DNA from 2 places in the Pseudonocardia sp. D17 genome. Region 2 is predicted to be linked to the other one. Evidence: riboswitches for the same ligand, from Rfam matches in the RefSeq annotation. Region 2 holds a riboswitch; the other holds the start of a gene.
What was found. A riboswitch is a leader RNA that binds a small molecule or an ion and turns the genes downstream of it on or off. The one in region 2 is predicted to bind glycine.
Positions count from the first base shown of each region.

Region 1: it holds a riboswitch for glycine, as region 2 does, so the genes downstream of both, gcvP (aminomethyl-transferring glycine dehydrogenase) here and gcvP (aminomethyl-transferring glycine dehydrogenase) in region 2, are expected to answer to the same signal.

Region 1 covers NZ_BPRG01000008.1:55,932-64,502, reverse strand. The annotation lists gene PSD17_RS01225 (SDR family NAD(P)-dependent oxidoreductase) at 1-104, opposite strand, end outside; gene PSD17_RS01220 (carboxymuconolactone decarboxylase family protein) at 101-721, opposite strand; gene PSD17_RS01215 (ABC transporter ATP-binding protein) at 951-2,801, shown strand; glycine riboswitch at 3,356-3,444, shown strand; gene gcvP (aminomethyl-transferring glycine dehydrogenase) at 3,596-6,439, shown strand; gene gcvT (glycine cleavage system aminomethyltransferase GcvT) at 6,436-7,548, shown strand; gene gcvH (glycine cleavage system protein GcvH) at 7,582-7,980, shown strand; gene glyA (serine hydroxymethyltransferase) at 7,986-8,571, shown strand, end outside.
Region 2 covers NZ_BPRG01000037.1:41,664-50,234, reverse strand. The annotation lists gene gcvP (aminomethyl-transferring glycine dehydrogenase) at 1-2,061, opposite strand, end outside; glycine riboswitch at 2,213-2,303, opposite strand; gene PSD17_RS06500 (MerR family transcriptional regulator) at 2,450-3,073, opposite strand; gene PSD17_RS06495 (bifunctional nuclease family protein) at 3,183-3,659, opposite strand; gene garA (glycogen accumulation regulator GarA) at 3,968-4,414, opposite strand; gene PSD17_RS06485 (CDP-alcohol phosphatidyltransferase family protein) at 4,588-5,262, opposite strand; gene PSD17_RS06480 (OsmC family protein) at 5,333-5,851, shown strand; gene PSD17_RS06475 (acetolactate synthase large subunit) at 5,848-7,422, shown strand; gene PSD17_RS06470 (MEDS domain-containing protein) at 7,646-8,571, shown strand, end outside.

The DNA.
Region 1 (8,571 bases), on a different contig from region 2:
GCGCCCAGCCCGGCACAGACGTGTGCCGTGGACTCCCCCAGTCCCTGACCCGCCCCGGTCACGACGACGACGCGGCCGGTGAGGTCGATCTGCGCTGCGCTCATGCCTTTGCTCCCCCGATGAGGACGGCGTCGTCCTCGCCGTCGGTGCTCCACGGTGTGACCACCGCTCCCGATGCCGACCGGAACCGTTCCGGCAGCTCGTCGACCATGTGCAGGGCCATCGACAGCCGGCCGTAGCCGACGAACGCGGCGACGTTCATCCCGATCTCGACGACCTCCGCCTCGGAGAAGTACGCGCGCAGGTCGGCGATCGCGGCGTCGTCGATGGCGAGGTGGTTGGTCGCCAGGAGGTCGGCGAAGCGCAGCGCGGCGCGTTCGGCGTCGGTGAGGTCGGGCGCGGCGGTCGGGTCGTCGGGGCTCGCCAGCTGGCAGACCAGGTTCTCGTCGACGCCCTCGGCCGCGCCGTCGGCATAGCGCACGGCCATGCAGCTGCGGCACTGGTTGTGGAACGCCACCCGCAGCCGCAGCAGCTCGACCAGCCGCCGCGACAGCAGGCCGGGCCGGCGCAGCTCGGCCATGTAGGTGGCGTAGGCGCGGGCCAGCTCGGGGCGGTGTGCGTAGAACCGCAGGTTGCCCAGCTCGAGCGGGGTCCGCGACTCCGCCAGGTCGCGCAGGTCCTCGGGGAACTCCTCGGCGGACAACATCCGGATCCGAGCCACGCGGTGCCTCCTCGTCGCGTCTCGCTTCAGTCCTCGTCGACTGAATGACTGATAACGATGACCCTAGACTCCACCGTTCGTCGTGTACACCGTGCCGGGCGCCGACGTCGCGGTCCGTTCGGCGCCGTCCGGCACCCGGCCGCGACGTCGTCGTGAAACTCGGTGGACCCGGCCGCGCCGGAAGCGGAGGATTTCCGGTTCCCCCCGTCCACCGTCTGTGAGGAGACCTGTGTCCGCTCCGGCCGAAGCACGCCCCGCGGCAGCGCCCGCACCACCGACCGGCATCCCCGCCGGGCCGGAGGTCCGGTCGCGCCGTGCGGCTGCGCTGCGCCTGGCCACCCGAATCTATGGACGCGAGCTCGCTCGCCACAAGTTGCTCACCGGCTCCGCGCTCCTGCTGCCGGCGATGGGCAACATCGCACTGTCCTACCTCCCGCCGCTGGCCGTCGCGGCCCTGGTCGACAAGCTCGCCGCGGGCGAGGCCTTCACCACGGCGACCGTGCTGCCGCTGGTGCTCGGCTTCTTCGCGTCGCTGCTCGTCGGCCAGGCGTTCTGGCGCGTCGGTGTCCACTGCCTCAACCGGGCCGACGCCGGGGGCATCGAGCACCTCTACGTCGACGGCATGGACGCGCTGCTGGCCAGGGACGCGGCGTTCTTCCACGAGAACTTCTCCGGGTCGCTGACCAAGCGCGTGCTGAGCTTCGCGTCGCAGTACGAGGACTTCGTCGACACCCTGGCCTTCCAGATCGTGGCGCAGCTGCTGCCGCTGACGTTCGCGTCGGTGGTGCTCTGGCGCTACGACCCGTGGCTGGTCGTGGTGCTGGTGGGCATGATCGTCGTGACCGCGGTCGTCGTCGTGCCGCTGATCCGGCGCCGGCAGGCGCTCGTCGACGCCCGCGAGGTGTCGTGGACGCGGCTGTCCGGGCACGTCGCCGACACCCTGACCAACATGGACGCGGTGCGCGCCTACGCCTCCGAGCTGCGCGAGGCCGCCGAGCACCGGCGGCGGGTGGCCGAGCACAAGCGGCTGACGCTGCGCGCCTGGGACTACAACAACCTGCGGATCGACACCCTGGTCGCGCCGATGTCGGTGCTCACCAACGTCGCCGGCCTGGTGCTGGCGCTGCTGGTGGCGCTGCGCGAGGGCGGTCCTGGAGTCGGCGCGGTCGTCGTGACGGTCGCGTACTTCACCCAGACCACCCGGATCCTGTTCGAGTTCAACCAGACCTACCGGCACCTCGAACGGTCGCTGACCGAGGCCGCCCAGTTCGCCGAGCTGCTGCTCGACGATCCGACGGTGGTCGACGACCCCGATCCGGAACCGGTCGCGGGCGGGCCCGCGGGCGTGACCTTCGACCGCGTCCGGTTCACCCACGCCGGCCAGGACGCGCCGCTGTTCGACGGGCTCGACCTGGTGGTCGCACCCGGGGAGCGGGTGGGGCTCGTCGGCCGTTCCGGCGGCGGCAAGACGACGATCGCGCGGCTGCTGCTGCGGCTGATGGACGTGCAGGGCGGCCGGATCCTGGTCGGCGGGCAGGACGTCACGCGGCTGTCGCAGGCCGACCTGCGCGGACTGATCGCGTCGGTGCCCCAGGACCCGGTGATGTTCCACCGCACGCTGCGGGAGAACATCGCGTTCGGCCGCCCGGACGCGACCGACCGGGAGATCCACGACGCGGCCCGCGCGGCGCACGTGCTGGAGTTCGTCGAGGGACTCCCCGACGGGTTCGACACGCTCGTCGGCGAGCGCGGCGTGAAGCTCTCCGGCGGGCAGCGGCAGCGGGTCGCGATCGCGCGGGCGATCCTGCGCGACGCGCCGATCCTGCTGCTCGACGAGGCGACGAGTGCGCTGGACTCGGAGAGCGAGGCCTTGATCCAGCAGGCGCTGTGGCGGCTGATGGAGGGCCGGACCGCGATCGCGGTCGCACACCGGCTGAGCACCGTCGCAGGCATGGACCGGCTGATCGTGCTCGACCAGGGCCGTGTCGTCGAGGAGGGCACGCACGCCGAGCTCCTCGCGCGCGGCGGCGGCTACGCGCGGCTGTGGGAGCGGCAGTCCGGCGGCTTCCTGTCCGAATGAGGCGGTCCCGGCCCGGGCGGCGCGGCGCGCTCCCCGGGCCGGTGTCGTCGGACCGGACGTCGCCGGACAGGGGTGTCGCCGGGCCGGGTGTCGTTGCCCTGTCTGCCCCGGCTGTCGCCGCGGTGTCGGTCGGCATGGCGATCATCTGACCGTCGGGCACGGGGCGGCAGCCGAGAGGGGGCGTCGCGGAAGGGCCAGGAAGGCGGGGACGGCCGCGGGCGAATACCCACGGGCAGCGCGATAACCCGCTGCGGGTGACACATGCGTTGCGGGTGCAATTTCCGACCATTCTGGGTGATCGGTAGAAACATGTCCACGACAATTCATCGGGACAATTCACCGGATGCCCGACGCGCCGCGCGGGTAGGACGCAGCGGTGGTGGCCGACGGTCACGCATGATGTCGGAGCTGAGCCCGACGCCGCCCGTTCGGGTCCCTGTGCACAGGGCTGACCTGCCTGGACCGGCGTTCGAGTGCCCGCTCCGGAGGCACGCTCTTGCCGGGCTTCCGCCGAGTGTGCGTATAGTGTGCGCCACACAACTGCATACGCTGCTCGAATCACAGCGGGAGATCTGGTCCGTTCCAGAGCCGTAGGAGCAATCCTCCCCGGGAATCTCTCAGGCTGCCGTACCGCTGTGACGAGGCAACTCTGGAAAGCGTTCCTCCCGGAATTCCGGGTGGACCACCGACGGGGCAAGTGGGGTCACCCCCACGAAATCTCTCAGGTCCGAAGACAGAGCGGGGAGACGGTGCACGACAGGTGCCATCTGTCCCCCCGACCTCGGAGTGAGCGTATGTCGATCTTCGCCGACCGTCACATCGGTCCCGACCCCGACGCCGAGCAGAAGATGCTCGAGGTGGTCGGTCACGCCGACCTGGATTCGCTCGTCGACGCCGCCGTGCCGCAGGGCATCCGCGCGTCCCAGTCGCTGAAGCTGCCGGCTGCGCTGAGCGAGCAGGACGCCCTCGCGGCCCTTGACGGCATCGCCGGGCGCAACCGCACCATGGTGCAGATGATCGGCCTGGGCCACAGCGACACGGTCACCCCGCCGGTGTTGCGCCGCAACATGTTGGAGTCGCCCGCCTGGTACACGGCCTACACGCCGTACCAGCCGGAGATCTCCCAGGGCCGCCTCGAGGCGCTGATCAACTTCCAGACCATGGTCGAGGACCTCACCGCCCTCCCGGTCGCCGGCGCGTCGCTGCTCGACGAGGCCACCGCCGTCGTCGAGGCCGTGCTGCTGATGAACCGCGCGAACAAGGCCGCCCCGGCCGGCGCGCGGATCGTCGTCGACTCCGAGACCCTGCCGCAGACGCTGTCGGTCCTGCACACCCGGACCGAGCCGGTCGGCATCCCGGTCGACGTCGTCGACCTCTCCAGCCCCGAGGCGCTCGCCTCGCTGGCCGAGGGCGACGTGTTCGGAATCGTCCTGCAGGCCCCCGGCGCCTCCGGCGTCGTCCGTGACCTGCGCCCGATCATCGCGGCGGCCAAGGACAAGGGCGCGCTCGTCACCGTCTCCGCCGATCTGCTGTCGCTGACCCTGCTCACCCCGCCCGGCGAGCTCGGTGCGGACATCGCGGTGGGTTCGACCCAGCGCTTCGGCGTCCCGCTGTTCTTCGGCGGCCCGCACGCCGGCTACATGTCCGTCCGCAGTGGACTCGAGCGGATGCTGCCCGGCCGCCTCGTCGGTGTCTCGCAGGACGCCGCGGGCCGCCCCGGCTACCGCCTGGCGCTGCAGACCCGTGAGCAGCACATCCGTCGCGAGAAGGCGACGAGCAACATCTGCACCGTACAGGCGCTGCTGGCCAACGTCGCGTCGATGTACGCCGTCTACCACGGCCCCGAGGGCCTGCGGGAGATCGCCGAGCGCGTCCACGCGCACGCCGCCGCGGTCGCCGCCGGTCTGCGCGCCGCGGGCGTCGAGGTCGTACACGGCGAGTTCTTCGACACCGTCACCGCGAAGGTCCCCGGCCGCGCGCTCGCGGTCGTCGAGGCCGCCGCCGCCGACGGGATCAACCTGCGCCACACCGACTCCGACCACGTCGCGGTCGCCTGCGACGAGGTCACCACCGACGCGATCGTCGCCCGCGTGCTCGCCGCGTTCGGCGCCTCGGCCGTCGCGGACGCGGCGGCCGCGCTGCCCGCCTCGGAGAAGCGCACCAGCCCGTACCTGTCGCACCCGGTCTTCTCGGCGCACCGCTCCGAGACCTCGATGCTGCGCTACCTGCGGCTGCTGTCCGACCGCGACCTCGCGCTCGACCGCACGATGATCCCGCTCGGCTCCTGCACCATGAAGCTGAACGCGACCGCTGAGATGGAGCCGATCAGCAAGCCCGGCTTCGCCTCGCTGCACCCGTTCGCCCCGGCCGACCAGACCCGCGGCTACGCCGAGCTGACCGACACGCTCGAGAACTGGCTCGCCGAGATCACCGGCTACGCCAAGGTGTCGCTGCAGCCCAACGCCGGCTCGCAGGGTGAGCTCGCCGGTCTGCTCGCCATCCGCGACTACCACCGCAGCCGTGGCGACGACCAGCGCACCGTCTGCGTCATCCCGTCGTCGGCACACGGCACCAACGCCGCGTCGGCCGTCCTCGCGGGGATGAGCGTCGTCGTCGTGGCCACCGCGCCCGACGGCAGCATCGAGCTCGACGACCTGCGCGCCAAGCTCGGGGCCAACAGCGGCCGCGTCGCCGCGATCATGCTGACCTACCCGTCGACGCACGGCGTCTACGAGACCGAGGTCCGCACCGTCTGCGAGCTGGTCCACCAGGCCGGCGGCCAGGTCTACATCGACGGCGCCAACCTCAACGCGCTCGTCGGGCTGGCCAAGCCGGGCGAGTTCGGCGGCGACGTCTCGCACCTGAACCTCCACAAGACGTTCTGCATCCCGCACGGTGGTGGCGGCCCCGGCGTCGGCCCGGTCGCGGTGCGCTCGCACCTCGCGCCGTTCCTGCCCGGTGACCCGCTCGACCCGAAGCGCGGCGCCGTCTCCGCGGCCGCGTACGGCTCGGCCGGCATCCTGCCGATCACCTACGCCTACATCGCGATGATGGGCCCGGACGGCCTCACGAAGGCGACCGCGTCGGCCGTCCTGTCGGCCAACTACCTGGCGCGGCGCCTCGACGAGCACTACCCCGTGCTCTACACCGGCCCGGGCGGGCTGGTCGCGCACGAGTGCATCCTCGACCTGCGCGCGATCACCAAGCAGACCGGCGTCACCGCCGAGGACGTCGCCAAGCGCCTCATCGACTACGGCTTCCACGCGCCGACGCTGTCGTTCCCCGTCGCGGGCGCGCTGATGATCGAGCCGACGGAGTCGGAGTCGCTGGCCGAGATCGACCGCTTCATCGACGCGATGATCGCCATCAAGGGCGAGATCGACGAGGTCGGCGACGGCACCTGGCCGCTCGAGGACAGCCCGCTGCGCAACGCGCCGCACACCGCCGACGTGGTCCTCGTCGAGAACTGGACCCGTCCGTACACCCGTGAGCAAGCGGTGTTCCCGGTTCCCGAGCTGCGCCGCGCGAAGTACTGGCCGCCGATCGGCCGCATCGACGGCGCCAAGGGCGACCGCAACCTGGTCTGCTCCTGCCCCTTGCCCGAGGCCTTCGCCGCGCCTGCCCTGGAGACGTCATGACCGCGAACGACGACCTCGTCCGCACCCCGCTGGACGCCGAGCACGAGCGCCTGGGAGCGACGTTCACCGACTTCGCCGGTTGGCGGATGCCGGTCCGCTACGACAGCGACCTCGCCGAGCACCACGCCGTCCGCAACTCGGCCGGCCTGTTCGACCTGTCCCACATGGGTGAGGTGGAGTTCGTCGGCCCGCAGGCCGCCGAGGCGCTCGACCACGCGCTCGCCGGGAAGCTGTCGGCGGTGACGGTCGGCCGCGCCAAGTACTCGCTGCTCTGCGCGCCCGACGGCGGCGTGCTCGACGACCTCGTCGTCTACCGCCTCGCCGACGACCGCTTCCTCGTCGTCGTCAACGCGTCCAACGCCGCGCAGGACGCCGCCGAGCTGATCTCGCGCGCCAAGGGTTTCGACGTCGACGTCACCGACCACTCGGCCGAGACCGCGCTGATCGCCGTGCAGGGCCCGCGCTCGCCCGACGTGCTGCGCAGCGCCGAGCCCGGCGTCGCGTCGATCCTCGAGAGCCTGCGCTACTACGCGTCGGAGCCCGCGACGATCGCCGGCATCGACGTCCTGCTCGCCCGCACCGGGTACACCGGTGAGGACGGTTTCGAGCTCTACGTCGCCGACGAACACGCGCCGGCCCTGTGGAACACCCTGCTCGCCGCGGGGGGACAGCACGCACTGCACCCCGCAGGCCTCGCCTGCCGCGACACCCTGCGGCTGGAGGCCGGGATGGCCCTCTACGGCCACGAGCTCACCGCCGGGACCAACCCGTTCGCCGCCGGGCTGCGCCGCGTCGTCGCCCTCGACAAGGAGTTCGTCGGTCGCGACACGCTCGCCGCTCTGGCCGAGGACGAGCCCGCCCGGGTCCTCGCCGGCCTCACCGGCACTGGCCGCCGCGCGGGCCGGGCGGGGGCGACGGTGCTCGGCGCGGACGACGCGCCCGTCGGCGTCGTCACCTCCGGTGTCCTGTCCCCCACGCTGGGCGTGCCGATCGCGCTGGCCTACATCGACCGCGGGCTGTCGGAGGTGGGCACCGAGCTACGCGTCGACGTCCGCGGCCGCAGCCAGCCCTACACCGTCTCGTCTCTGCCCTTCTACCAGCGCGCCTGAACCGTCCGACATCAGTCCCGAGAGGACCCCCCGATGACTTCTCCCGATCTCGTCCCCGCGAACCTCAGCTACACCTCCGACCACGAGTGGATCGCCGTCGAGCCGGGCGCCACCGCGTCCGGCGAGGTCCGGGTCGGCCTGTCTGCCATCGCCACCGAGGCGCTCGGCGAGATCGTGTTCGTCGACCTGCCGGCCGTCGGCACCGAGCTGACCGCGGGCGAGGCCTGTGGCGAGATCGAGTCGACCAAGTCCGTCTCCGAGCTGGTCAGCCCGGCCGACGGCACGGTCGTCTCGGTCAACGAGGCGCTCGCCGACAACCCCGCGCTCGTGGGCGAGGACCCCTACGGCGAGGGCTGGCTGTTCACCGTCGAGGTCGCGTCGCTGGGCGAGGTCCTCGATGCGGCCGCATACCGCGCCCGGAACGAGGGGTGACCGACGTGTCCGAGACCGTCCTCGACCAGCCCCTCGCGGAGTTCGACCCCGAGGTTGCCGCGCTGATCGGCCGCGAGCTCTCCCGCCAGCAGGACGGGCTGGAAATGATCGCATCGGAGAACCACGCCCCGCTCGCGGTGATGCAGGCCCAAGGGTCGGTCCTGACCAACAAGTACGCCGAGGGGTACCCGGGTCGCCGGTACTACGGCGGCTGCGAGTTCGTCGACGAGATCGAGACGCTCGCGCTGGACCGCGTCAAGACCCTGTTCGGCGCCGGGTTCGCCAACGTGCAGCCGCACTCCGGCGCGCAGGCCAACGCGGCAGCCATGCAGGCCCTGATCAAGCCGGGCGACACCATCCTCGGGCTTTCGCTGGCCCACGGCGGGCACTTGACCCACGGCATGCGGATCAACTTCTCCGGCCTGCTCTACGACGCCGCCGCTTACGAGGTCTCCCCGTACGACTTCCGGATCGACCTGGACGAGGTCGCGCGGCTGGCCGAGGAGCACCGACCCCAGCTGATCATCGCGGGCTGGTCTGCCTACCCGCGGCACCTGGACTTCGCCCGGTTCCGCGAGATCGCCGACGAGG
Region 2 (8,571 bases):
CCCGCCCGCCTCGTGCACCGCGTCGCACACCTCGCGGACCGCGGCCTCGTACACGCCGTGCGTCGACGGGTAGGTGATCATCAGCGCGGCGAGGTTCTCACGGTGCGCCGCGATCTTGGCGCGCAGGTCGTCGAGGTCGACGTCGCCGCCCGGGCCGGTGGCCACGACGACGACGCGCATCCCCGCCATGACGGCCGACGCGGCGTTGGTGCCGTGCGCGCTCGCGGGGATCAGGCAGACGTCGCGATGGGCCTCGCCGCGGTCGCGGTGGTAGGCCGCGATCGCGAGCAGCCCGGCGAACTCCCCCTGACTGCCGGCGTTGGGCTGCAACGACACCGCCGCGTACCCGGTCAGCTCGGCGAGCCAGCGCTCCAGCTGCGCGATCAGCTCCAACGTGCCCGCGGCGTCGGCGGCCGGGGCGTGCGGGTGCAGGTCGGCGAACTCCGGCCAGGTGATGGGCTCCATCTCCGCGGTCGCGTTGAGCTTCATCGTGCACGAGCCCAGGGGGATCATCGTGCGGTCGAGCGCGAGGTCGGCGTCGGCGAGCCGGCGCAGCCAACGCATCAGGGAGGTCTCCGACCGGTGCGCGTGGAACACCTCGTGGGTCAGGTACTCCGACTCCCGGACGAGCCCGCCGGGCAGCGCGTCGGCCGTCGCCGCGTCGAGCGCCGCCACGTCCTCGACGGCCACCCCGAACGCGGCCCACACCGCCTCGACGTGAGCGACGGTCGTGAGCTCGGAGCAGGCGATCCCCACCACGTCGTCGTCGACCCTGCGCAGCAGGATCCCCGCGTCGTGGGCGGCGTCGACGACGTGCCCCGCCCGGCCCGGGACGCGCGCCTGCACCGTGTCGAAGAAGGCGTCGTGCACGACCTCGACGCCTCCGGCGCGCAACCCGGCGGCCAGCACGGCGGCCATCCGGTGCGCGCGGGTCGCGATGCGCCGCAGGCCGTCCGGACCGTGGTGGACGGCGTAGCAGGCGGCGACGACGGCGAGCAGCACCTGCGCGGTGCAGATGTTGCTGGTCGCCTTCTCCCGGCGGATGTGCTGCTCGCGGGTCTGCAGGGCCAGCCGCAGGGCGGGATGCCCGTCGGCGTCGCGGGACATGCCGACGAGCCGGCCCGGCAGCTGGCGGGAGAACTCCTGGCGCACCGACAGGTACGCGGCGTGCGGGCCACCGAAGCCGAGCGGCACGCCGAAGCGCTGCGTGGTGCCCAGCACGGCGTCGGCGCCCAGCTCACCGGGCGGGCGCAGCAGCGTCAGCGCCAGCAGGTCGGCCGCGACGGCGACGAGCGCGCCGCGCTCGTGCGCAGCCTCGATCAGCGCGGTCGGGTCGCTGACGGCGCCCGAGGCGCCCGGGTAGCTCAGCAGCACCCCGAACAGCTCGCCGTCGGGCAGCCCGGCGGCGAGGTCGGCCACGACGAGCTCGATGCCCAGCGGTGCGGCGCGGGTGGCGAGGACCTCCAGCGTCCGCGGCAGGGTGTCGGCGTCGACGACGAACCGTGGGCTCCGTGACGTCCCCGCCTTCCCCGCGCGGCGCAGCAGCGTCATCGCCTCGGCGGCGGCGGTGGCCTCGTCGAGCAGCGACGCGCCCGCGACGGGCAGCCCGGTCAGGTCGGCGACGGCGGTCTGGAACGTCAGCAGCGCCTCGAGCCGGCCCTGGCTGATCTCGGGCTGGTACGGGGTGTAGGCGGTGTACCAGGCGGGGTTCTCCAGCACGTGGCGGCGGATCACCGGCGGGGTCACCGTCCCCGAGTAGCCGAGCCCGATCATCGGGACGGTGAGGGTGTTGCGCTCCGCGAGCGCGCGCAGCTCGGCGAGCATCTCCTGTTCCGACGCCGGGGCCGGCAGGCTGGTCGCCTCACCGGCGCGGTCGCGGATCGACGCCGGGACCGTGGCGTCGGCGAGGGCGTCGAGGGAGTCGAGGCCGATCGCGGCGAGCATCGTCGCCAGTTCGTCCTCCCGCGGCCCGACGTGCCGCTCGACGAACGCGACGCCGCGTTCCAGGGAGACGAGGGACTCGCGCGGGGCGGTCGTGGCGCTGGTGGGGGTCGGGCTCATGGGGTCGACCTCTCGGGCGGCGGGCGCGGGCGTACTGCCCTCCCCCTCTGTCCCCGCTCCGTGACCGGAGCGCCTGAGAGATTCACCCGCGCGAGCGCGGGCTTTCCCCGTCGGCGGACGACGGTGACCCGGCGTCGCTTTCCAGAGGCGTCTCGCCCACGCGGTCCTGGTGCCTGAGAGGTTCCGGGGAGGAGTTGCTCCTTCGGCGCCCGGCACGTTCCGGGCTCTCCCGCGCGGGATCGGCGACTACGCGCGCCATCCTAGCCCCCAGCGGGGCCCGGGAGGGGCTCCGGAACTGTTCGACACGGTCGCGCCCCACCGGTCGGGTCGTGAGTGGCGCTCGTCGTGAGTGGCGACCATCGCCACTCGCGGTCCGCTGTCGGCGTTTCTAGCTGATCGCGCGGCGCGCCCGGCGGCGCGACAGCTCGTCCTCGGGGGCGTCGTCGACGGTGCCACCGTCGGCCCGCTCCACGGGGAAGTCCTTGATCGACCCGCTGATCTCGCGCATCGCGCCGGAGACGGCGATCCCGAAGACGCCCTGCCCACCCTGCAGCAGGTCGACGACCTCCTCGGGCGAGGCGCACTCGTAGACGGTCGTGCCGTCGCTGAACAGCGTGATGCCGGCCAGATCTCTTATCCCGCGGCGCCGCAGGTGCTCGACCGCGACGCGGATGTTCTGCAGGGACACCCCGGCGTCGAGCAGGCGCTTGACGACCTTGAGGACCAGCACGTCCTTGAAGGAGTACAGCCGCTGGCTCCCGGAGCCGGCGGCCCCGCGGATCGACGGGACGACGAGGCCGGTGCGGGCCCAGTAGTCCAGCTGACGGTAGGTGATGCCGACGACCTGGCATGCGGTCGGCCCGCGGAACCCGACCAGCTGGTCGGGCATGCCGTCGAGACCTTCGCCCACGAGGGGGTCAGGGAAGAGCTCGCCCTGTTCGGGCGCGTCGGGCGGCGACGCGTCCACGGCACTCCTTCCCGTCGGGTCGCGACGACCGCGAATCCCGTTCATCCACCCAACCGAACGATGCCGACCGTAAGCAAATGTGAGCAGTCGGTCAACGCGCCGCGCCGGTGGCGTCACCCGATCACGGGCGTGTCGGCCGGCGGGCGCCGCCGCGTCAGCCCGGCTGGGCGCCGCGGAAGTCCTCCGGCGAGACCGAGTCGAGGAACTCGCGGAACTTCTCGACCTCGTCCTCCTGCTCGTCGGGGATGACGAGCCCCGCCTCGGCGAGCACGCTCTCGTCGGCGTGGATCGGCACCCCGATCCGCAGCGCCAGCGCCACGGAGTCGCTCGGCCGCGCCGACACCTTCACGCCGCCGTCGAAGATCAGCTCTGCGTAGAAGGTGCCCTCCTGCAGGTCGGTGATCCGCACCTGCTCGAGTCGTCTGCCGAGGGCGCCGATCACGTCCTTCAACAGGTCGTGGGTCAGCGGGCGGGCCGGCTTGACGCCCTGCTGCTCCAGTGCGATCGCCGTCGCCTCGACCGACCCGATCCAGATCGGCAGGTACCGGTCGCCGCTCGTCTCCCGCAACAAGAGGATGGGCTGGTTGGCGGGCAGTTCGACCCTGACTCCCACGACGCGCATCTCGCTCATACGTCGCCTCCTCACCCATCGTGCGTCCGCGCTCCGCCCGCGTTCCCGGACCAGCCGGGCCGGGACCCGACCGCGTCCGCGAACCGTGCGGCGTCTGACGGTGATGACGCTACACGGGCCGCCTGCCCGACGCGCGCCTCCGGACGGGCAGTTCGCCACAGGATCGGTGTGTTCGGCAACCCTCGCCGACCCGGCGCGACCTGGCCGCCGGGGCCCGGACGCACCACGGCCGGCCCGTCGCGGTGCGTGACGACGCCGGGCGTGTCACACCGGATCGGGCCGGCCGTGGTGTCGGAGCGGACGCGGCGTCACTGACCGCCGGGCTCGCGGGCGCCGGTGAGGAAGATCAGCCGGAACTTGCCGATCTGCACCTCGTCGCCGTTGGCGAGGACCGCGGTGTCGACCGGCTCGCGGTTGACGTAGGTGCCGTTGAGGCTGCCGACGTCGACGACGACGAAGTCGCCGTCGCGGCGGAACTCCGCGTGCCGCCGGGAGACCGTCACGTCGTCGAGGAAGATGTCGCTGTCGGGGTGCCGGCCGGCGCTCGTCGTCGGCCGGTCGAGCAGGAACCGCGACCCGGCGTTGGGCCCGCGCTTGACCACGAGCAACGCCGACCCGGGGGGCAGCGCGTCGAGGCCGGAGACCGGCTGGTCCTGCGCCGGCTGCTCGACGTCGGCGAGGAAGTCGGCCCGGAAGACCGAGGTCGTCTCCGGTGCGCGCTCCGGCGGGACGCCGGGGCCGTCGTTCGTGGTCACCTCGGGCTCTCCTCCTGCGATGTGCTGGGCGCGGGCCGCAACGGCCCGCGTCGCGGGAAACCTACCCTGCCGGACCGACGTCGGCCGGGCCCGATCGGGGCCGACCGGTGTCGCCCGCCCGGGTCGCCCCGCCGGGCACGTCGTCGTGTCCGGGGGTCGGTTCGCGACGGAGCCTAGACCTCGTGCGGACCCGGCCGTGCCCGGGTTCCGGACGGTGCCGGACCGGCCCCGGGGCCGGTCGTCGGCGTCGGCGTCGGCGTCGGGACGGGCGTACGCAGGGCCTTCACGAACTGGGCCAGGTAGAGCAGTCCCGACCACAGGTACAGCGCCACGCCCCAGCCCGCGAAGGCGTAGCCGAACGGTCGCGCGAGGTCGGCGAACCAGTTGTGGCCCTGGCCGAGCAGCAGCAGCGGGAAGGCGTAGAGGAGCTGGAACGTCGCGGCCTTGCCGAGGTAGGTCACCACGAACGGGCCGTACCCGCGGCGGCGCAGCACGGGCAGGCACAGACCGAGCACGACGTCACGGGCCACCAGCAGGATGACGGCCCACCACGGGACGACGTCGCGGAAACCCAGCGCCAGCAGCGCGGCCAGGATGTAGAGCCGGTCGACGGCCGGGTCGAGCACGGCGCCCAGCCGCGAGTACTGGTCCAGCAGCCGGGCGAGCTTGCCGTCGAGCCAGTCGGTGACCCCGCCGACGGCGAGCACGAGGATCGCCCAGCCGTCGGCGTGCGGCCCGAGCAGCAGGTAGAGGAACAACGGGACGCCGAGCAGGCGCAGCACGCTCAGTGCATTGGGGACGGTGAGCACCCGGTCCGCGGAGGAGGGCACCGACGACGCGTCGGACACGCGGGGAGCCTACGTCGCACGGTCGCGGCCGGTGCTGCGGACGGTCCCGCCGGCGCGGCACGATGGGCCCATGGACGCGACGACGCTCCGGCAGACGCAGGCCCCGCTCAAGCAGCGCTACCGCGACGACCCCGGCGCCGCACTGGTGACGCTGCGCGCCGACGGTGAGCTCGACGGCTCCGGTGTCGCCTGCAGGGTGCGCACCGCGACCGCGCTCGCGGAGGCCGGCCTGCACCCGGCGACCGGCGGCGACGGCACCCAGCTGTGCTCGGGCGACATGCTGCTCGAGGCGCTCGTCGCGTGCGCCGGGGTGACGTTGCGCGCCGTCGCGACGTCGCTGGGGATCGAGGCGACCGGCACCGTGCACGCCGAGGGCGACCTCGACTTCCGCGGGACGCTCGGCGTCGACAAGGAGGCCCCCGTCGGGTTCCGCGACGTCCGGCTGCGCTTCGACCTGGTCACCGACGCCGACGACGACCAGGTCGCCACGCTGGTGAAGCTGACCGAGCGGTACTGCGTCGTCCTGCAGACGCTGCGGTCCTCCCCCGCCACGGCGGTCGAGGTGACCACCTCCGGGGGCGGCCGGTGAGGGGCGCGCAGGCGCTGCTGCACACGCTCGTCGACGGCGGTGTCGACGTCTGCTTCGCCAACCCCGGCACGTCGGAGATGCACTTCGTCGCCGCACTGGACGACGTCCCCGCCATGCGCCCGGTGCTGACGCTGTTCGAGGGCGTGGCCACCGGGGCCGCCGACGGCTACGGGCGGATGACCGGCCGGCCCGCGTCGGTGCTGCTGCACCTGGGGCCCGGGCTGGGCAACGGGCTGGCCAACCTGCACAACGCGCGCCGCGCGGGCACGCCCGTCCTCACCGTGGTGGGCGATCACTCGACCGCGCACAAGGCCTACGACGCACCGCTGGACTCCGACATCGACGCGGTCGCGGGCACGGTCTCGCGGTGGGTGCGGCGCAGCGCCACCGCCGCCGACGTCGGCGCCGACACGGCCGCGGCGGTGGCCGCCGCGCTCGGCCCGCCGAGCGGGGTCGCGACGCTCATCCTGCCCGCCGACGCGTCCTGGGACGAGGGCGGCGCACCCGCCGCGGTCGCGACGCCGGCCGCGGCCGGGCGGGGCGCGCTCGACGCCGACGCGCTGGAGGCGGCCGCGAAGGCACTCACCGGCGGCGAGCCGTGCGTGCTGCTGATCGGCGGCGACGCGGGCCTGGCCGAGGGCGCCCGCGCGGCGGCCCGGATCGCCGCCGCGACCGGGGCCACGCTGCTCGCCGAGACGTTCCCGCCGCGGGCCGAGCGCGGCGGCGGCATCCCCGCGGTGCCCCGGCTGTCCTACGTCGGCGACGCGGCCCGCCGCCAGCTCGGCGGCGCCCGTCACCTCGTCCTCGCCGGGGCCCGCAGCCCGGTGACCTTCTTCGGCTACCCGGGCCGGTCCGGCGACCTCGTGCCGGAGGGCTGCTCCGTCGTCACCGTCGCCGGCAAGGACGGGCCCGCGGCCACGGCGCTGGCGGCGCTGGCCGATCTCGTCGCCCCGGACGCCGAGGCCCCGGTCGAGCCGGGCCGCCGCCCCGACCTGCCCACCGGGGACCTGACCGCGGCCGCCGCCACCGCCGTCATCGGGGCGCTGCTGCCCGAGGGCGCGATCGTCGTCGACGAGGCGAACACCTCCGGCGTGGGCCTCGGGCCGGCGACCGCGGGCGGCCCCCGGCACGACTGGCTGACCCTGCCCGGCGGCGCGATCGGGTTCGGGACCCCGGCCGCCGCGGGTGCCGCCGTGGCCTGCCCGGACCGTCCGGTCTGGTGCCTGGCCGCCGACGGTGCCGCGATGTACACGATCTCCGCGCTGTGGACGCACGCGCGCGAGGGCCTCGACGTGACGACCGTCGTCTACAACAACGCGGCCTACGCGGTCCTGCGCGCCGAGCTCGCGCAGGTGGGCGCCCAGCTCGGCGGCGCCGGCGCGGGTGCCGCGGCCCGCAGGCTGCTCGACCTCGACGACCCGACGCTCGACTTCGTCTCCCTCGCCCGGGGCATGGGGGTGCCGGCCCGCCGGGCCCGGACCGCCGAGGAGCTCGCCGACGCGCTGCGCGCCGCCGCGGCCGAACCGGGCCCGCACCTGGTCGAGGCGCTGGTGCCGCCGGTCGCACGCTGACCGCGGACCCGCCCGCTCGTGGGGCGCGGCGGGCGCCGGGCCCGCCGCCGCAGCCGGTCGGGGCCCCGCCCGGGCTGTCACGGTCGGTCGGAGCGGCTACGGTCCGCTCATCGCCCGGACGTGGCGCTTCGGCGCGTGGTGGGCCGTTCGACGGCACTGAGCGGCAGGTCACCCGCCATACAGTGGGAGCGAAAGGTCACGCAGAGCCTCCGGTTGGGTGCAGATGACGAGATCGACGCACGACGTGTCGCCCGGCGATCACGTGTGCGCGGTCCCCCTCAGCGAGGAGCAGCTCTGGGAGGTCTCGGCCGACTTCGTCGCCGACGGACTGGACCGCAACGAGCAGGTCCTCTACTTCGACGACGGCACCGCCGAGGGCGTGCTCGGGCGCCTCGCCGACGACCACGTCGCCGTCGAGGGCCCGCTGGGTACCGGGCAGCTCGCGATCGTGCCCGCCGAGACCACCCGGGCGATCTTCCACACCCCGCTGCCGGAGGCGCGCGAGATGATGCTCGCGCGCATCGACGAGTCCGCGGCCGCGGGCTGGGCGGGCTTCCGGATGACCGGCCAGATGAGCTACGGCGTCGACCGGCAGTGGCCGACGACCTTCGTCGAGTACGACAGCGGGCTCGACGGTCTGGTCCGCGACCGCGGCATCACCGCGCTGTGCCTCTACGACCGGCGTCGCTACTCCGACGAGCAGATCGAGCGGATGCGCGACGTCCACCGGAAGGAGCTCAGCGTGCCGACCGCCTACGACGACGGCCTGCTGCGCGTCGTCCGCACCGGCCTCACCTCGGCGCGGCTCGCGGGCGAGGTCGACCACAGCAACCGGCCCGCGATCGCGCGCCTGCTCGAGTCCACCCTGGACGACGCACTGCGGTCGCACTCGGCGCCCACCGAGATCGAGCTGAACCTGGCCTCGCTGCGGTTCATCGACGTCGCGTCCGCGGTCAGCCTCGTGCACGCCGCCGAGGGCTTCCCCGACACCCACCGGCTGGTGCTCACCGACGTGCGGCCCGGCGTCGTGCGCGTGCTGGACCGTTGCGGCGCACCGTTCGCGGCGCAGCTGACGGTGCGGGAGGCCCCCGCGCGGTCGGGGGTGCCCGGCGCGATCCGCCCGGCGGGCGGCCGGCACCGCGGCGGCGG